Regions from separate parts of the Rhodococcus sp. W8901 genome, predicted to be linked through region 1. Evidence: riboswitches for the same ligand, from Rfam matches in the RefSeq annotation. Region 1 holds a riboswitch; the other holds the start of a gene.
The links. Region 1 has a riboswitch for cyclic di-AMP ahead of HUN07_RS16345 (C40 family peptidase). Riboswitches for the same ligand answer to the same signal wherever they lie in the genome.
Positions count from the first base shown of each region.

Region 2: it holds a riboswitch for cyclic di-AMP, as region 1 does, so the genes downstream of both, HUN07_RS05835 (resuscitation-promoting factor Rpf1 domain-containing protein) here and HUN07_RS16345 (C40 family peptidase) in region 1, are expected to answer to the same signal.

Region 1 covers NZ_CP054690.1:3,497,223-3,499,601, forward strand. The annotation lists gene HUN07_RS16340 (NlpC/P60 family protein) at 1-678, opposite strand, end outside; gene HUN07_RS16345 (C40 family peptidase) at 959-1,570, opposite strand; cyclic di-AMP (ydaO/yuaA leader) riboswitch at 1,586-1,750, opposite strand; gene HUN07_RS16350 (DEDD exonuclease domain-containing protein) at 2,254-2,379, shown strand, end outside.
Region 2 covers NZ_CP054690.1:1,232,043-1,234,421, reverse strand. The annotation lists gene HUN07_RS05840 (YccF domain-containing protein) at 8-412, shown strand; cyclic di-AMP (ydaO/yuaA leader) riboswitch at 737-893, shown strand; gene HUN07_RS05835 (resuscitation-promoting factor Rpf1 domain-containing protein) at 901-1,518, shown strand; gene HUN07_RS05830 (hypothetical protein) at 1,590-1,778, opposite strand; gene HUN07_RS05825 (helicase-associated domain-containing protein) at 1,839-2,379, shown strand, end outside.

The DNA.
Region 1 (2,379 bases):
GCCGAGGTTCGCCAGGATGCTCCCGGCGTCGACGCCGGCCGGGAACGGCGAGCCTGCCAGCTGTGCACGCTCGGCACCGGTGAGCTGGTCGAATGCCTTGGTGACCGAATCGATCTGCTTCTGCAGCTCGCTCTGCTTGTTCTGGAGCTCGTCGCTGACCTGCTTGGCCTGCTCGGTCGCGGCGCGCGCCGCATCGGCCGAAGCCTGCGAGGCCTCCGCCGCGGCGGTCGCATCGGCGGTCGCCTGCTTGAATCCGGAGACGGCCTTCGAGGTCTCGTTCGAGATCGCGTCGAGCGCCGACATCTGATCGAGCAGCTGCTGCGGCGAGTCGCTCACCATCAGCGCGAACAACCGGTTGGTGCGGGCGCCCTGGTAGCTGGCGGCGGCGAGCTTGCCGACCGTGGGACGGAACTGGTCGATCCGGGACTCGGCGGCGGCAAGCAGGTCACGATCTCCGGCCAGGCGCGCCTCCGCGTCCCGCTGGGCCGCCTGCTTGCCGTCGAGGTCGATCTGCGCGTTGTGCAGCGCCTCGGTGGTCTGTTCGGATTCGCGCGACAGGTCCGCGAGCCGCTCCAGCGCCTCGGTCGGGTTGCTCACCAACGGATCCGCGCCGGCCGAACCGGCGGGCAGTCCCACGAGGGTCAGGGAGAGCACTCCCGTCGCCAGAGCGGCACACATCGAACGCTTCATCTTCTGCGAGGACTTCTGGGAGGGCACAGCGGCGCGACTCTCCGTTTCTGGATTCGTCTCCACCAGACGGCGGTGGGGCCTGCAAGGGGGTCCGTAAGGTCTCGAACAGGTTACGGAATGGCATATGTCCGTGTCTACCCGGGAGTAGGACAATTCGTACATCGTCGCGAAAGCCACAAAAGGCCCGGGACCGACACGTGTCGAAAGACGTGCAGGGCGGGTCCGACCGGAGTCGGACCCGCCCTGCACACGTCGAACGTCTAGCGCGTCACGCGTAGCGGCGTGCGCCGTCGAACGGCATCGACGACACGGGCGCCAGCTTGACCGGCTGACCCGCGGTCGAGGCGTGGATGACATTGCCGTCGCCCGCGTAGATGCCCGAGTGGCTTCCGCCGTAGAACGAGATCACGTCGCCGACCTGCAGGTCGGACTGGGCCACGGCGAAACCGGCGGCGGCCTGGTCGTAGCTCGTGCGCGGGAGGTTCAGACCGGCCTGCTTGTAGGCCCACTGGACCAGACCCGAGCAGTCGAACGCGTCCGGGCCGGCAGCGCCGTACACGTACGGGGCACCGAGCTTGGCCCTGGCGGCCTCGACGGCCTTCTCACCTGCGGTGACGATGGGGGCGAGCGAGGCCGGAACCGCAGCCGCGCTGCCGGTCGCGACGCCGGGCACGATGCCCTCGGGAATGCTCGGGGTGATGCTCGCGATCGCGGCGTCGACCTGCTGCTGCGTCACACCGGGGACCTCGACGGTGCCGACACCCGGGATGTTGATCGGATCGGCAAGGGCGGGGGCGGCGGAAACCGTGACGGCTCCGACGGCAAGTGCGCCGGCAACGGCGGCGCGACGCGCGGAACGCGTGAAAGTAGATGACGCCACGAGAAAGGGGACTCCGTTTCTTCCGTTCGTCCGCCGACCGAGTTAGCTGACGGGTTCGGGCTGGGAAGATCAGCCCTACCCGACGACACCGCAGCGCGGCTTCGACGGGATTCACCCCAGAAAAACTTGGGTTCCCGGCTCGTCCCCTCCGGAGAGGTTCCGATTAGGCGGTCCCAGCGATGCCGTCCCGGGTGGGGCGGCAAGACTCCGCTAGGTCTCGAGAAGATTACGAAAGCGCATCCCTCGTGTCGACTTGGACGCGCGGAAATCGCTCCGTTTTCCCGATTTGCCGGGTTTGAACCCGCTTCGATCGACACATGATCACGACGAGATAACGAGCGGTCCCTCTCCCTCGCGCCCGCGACCGGCACCCCGCGCCCCGCCGGGGACCGACCACACCCCGACAGAAGCCCGTGTATCCGGCGTCACCACTGGTCAACGCCGATCGACACCGCGCCGGGCCGAGGGACGCAGCGCCCCCGCCGACAACGGCACACGACCCACACGCGGCCACCGAAACCGCAGTCCCGCAACGAAGATCACGCGCCACACATTCGACGAACCCGCCGGGCCGGTGTGATCCTCGTCTCTCCAGGCCGAATCGCCACCCGATCCACCGACTTCTGGTGCGTGCCCCCGCGTGCCGCGGGCACTGTCGGTGCCGGTCTCTAGTGTCCCGAGGCGTGAGTGCGCCGCGATCCGCCCGTTCGACCGACGGAACCCAACTGACGTTCGACGAGCTGGACACACCGCTGCGCGAGATCACCTTCGTCGTCGTCGACCTCGAAACCACCGGCGGCAGCGCCGAT
Region 2 (2,379 bases), 2.3 Mb from region 1:
AATCACCATGAGGATCCTGCTGAACATCATCTGGCTGATCTTCGGTGGCCTGTGGCTGGCGCTCGGCTACTTCCTGGCCGGCGTGATCATGTGCATCCTCATCATCACGATCCCGTTCGGCATCGCGTCCTTCCGGATCGGGGTGTACGCGCTGTGGCCGTTCGGCAAGACGGTGGTCGACAAACCCACCGCAGGCGTCGGGTCGCTCATCGGCAATGTCATCTGGCTCATCCTCGCGGGCGTCTGGATCGCGATCGGCCACATCGTCACCGCCGTCGCCATGGCGATCACGATCATCGGTATCCCGCTCGCGATCGCCAATCTCAAGATGATCCCTGTCTGTCTGATGCCGCTCGGTAAGGAGATCGTGGACGTCGACCGCCGCGATCAGGCCCAGTGGTCGACGGCCTGACCGTTCCGAAAAGTGGGACAGACCGCCCGTTCAGAGTGTGATCTCACTCACATTACGCCCCGATAACGGAGCGGTGTCGAACCGTGATCAACCCTGCCCCAACGCGACTAGCTGGGGCTAAGCCGTCTCAGTCGAATCCCGCAGTCGAGCAACACAAGACGCGCCGCGTTATCAACCGGTGACGTTTGGCGCTCGATCGTCGTACCGTCGTGTCCGGCCGGAACTTCGGCCACATCCGGGCCCGCCGCGCCAAACCCCGTCCAGTGGGTCCGGAACACCCACGAACCATCCATGGACGGGGACGGGGGACCCAAAGGTCCTCCGGGGTAGAAGGTCCCGAAAGGGACAACCCCGCAGGGCATCGGGAGAGCAATCTCCCTGGGGGTGAAGCCAGACCCGCTCCATCCATGAGCGGCGAGGCCGGGCGACCTCTCAGTCCGAACCCGACAGCTGACCTCGCAGGCGCGTGCGGAGAGGAACCAACCGACATGAGCGGACGCCATCGCAAGCCGTCTACCACCGGCCGCACCGTAGCCAAGGTCGCCGTCACCGGCGCCATCATGGGCGTGGGCGGTGTCGCCTTCGCCGGCACGGCCAGCGCGGCCCCCGACTCCGACTGGGACAAGCTCGCGCAGTGCGAGGCCGGCGGCAACTGGGGCATCAACACCGGCAACGGCTACCACGGTGGCCTGCAGTTCTCGCCGAGCACCTGGACCAGCCATGGTGGCGGACAGTTCGCTGCCACCGCGAACCAGGCCACCCGTGAGCAGCAGATCGTCGTCGCTGAGCGCGTGCTCGCCAACCAGGGTTGGGGCGCCTGGCCGTCCTGCTCGTCCAAGCTCGGCCTGAGCAGCGCGCCGTCGCAGCGCAGCGCCCCAGCCACCGAGGCCCCGCGGGTCGTCACTCCCGCCCCGGTCGCCCAGGCACCGGTGCACCCCGCGCAGGGCGTCTTCGACCAGATCGACTCGCTCATCGACGCCGCCGCCGATCAGGGCATCGTCATCGGCCAGCCGATCCTCGACGCCTACGACGTCGCGAAGACGATCGACCTCAGCAAGCTGAACCTGCAGGACGTCGCCGGCGTGGCGAACCTCTCGCAGAGCTGAGCCGCTCCCCCCCGAAACACGAAGTGGGCCCCTCGCCGATGGCGAGGGGCCCACTTTTCTGTGTTTGCGCGTCAGCGGTTGATCACGGTGTGCGGGTGCACGTAGGGCAGCGAGTCCACCGGAAGCGGGAACTCCGTGTCCTCGCCGAACGGCGAGAGATTGCCTGCACGGCTGGAAGACAACTCGGTCACCGCGTGATCTCCATCCGCAGTTTCCGGCCACCCTGGATCGACATAGCGCTTCTTCGAATTGTTAGCCACGCGCCCATTTTGACAGGAGCGTTCGCCGCCGTACAGCCCAGGTCACTAATCTCATAGTCGATGACCTCCACGCATGGCACCGAGGGCGCCCCGGAAACCGCAAACCCCGTGGCAGCACCCACACTGACCGGCTGGTTGAGCGCCCGCAAGGACGCCGAACTGACCGACCTGTTGCGGCTGCGCCCGGATCTCGCCGTGCCTCCACCCGCCACGGCCGCGGTGCTGGCCGGGCGCGCCGAGCAGCGCGCGTCGGTGATGCGGGCCGCCGACACCCTGGGATCCCTCGAATTCACCGTCCTCGAGGTCCTGGCGCTGGAACAGGCCGATCAGATGCCGGTCGCGCGCCGGCACGTCGACGACGCCCTCGGCGGCCGGGTGCCGGCCAAGACCGTCGACAAGGCGCTGGACCGGCTGCGCGCCCTGGCGCTGACGTGGGGCGACGACGACCGGCTGCGGATCGTGCGCGCCGCGGCCGACGCCATCCCGTGGCGCATCGGCCGTATCACCGCCGAGTCCGAGGCGATGACCGAGGACGAGATCCGGGCCGCGCTCGACGGGATCGAACCGGGTGAGCGCGACCTGCTGACCACGCTGGCCCGGT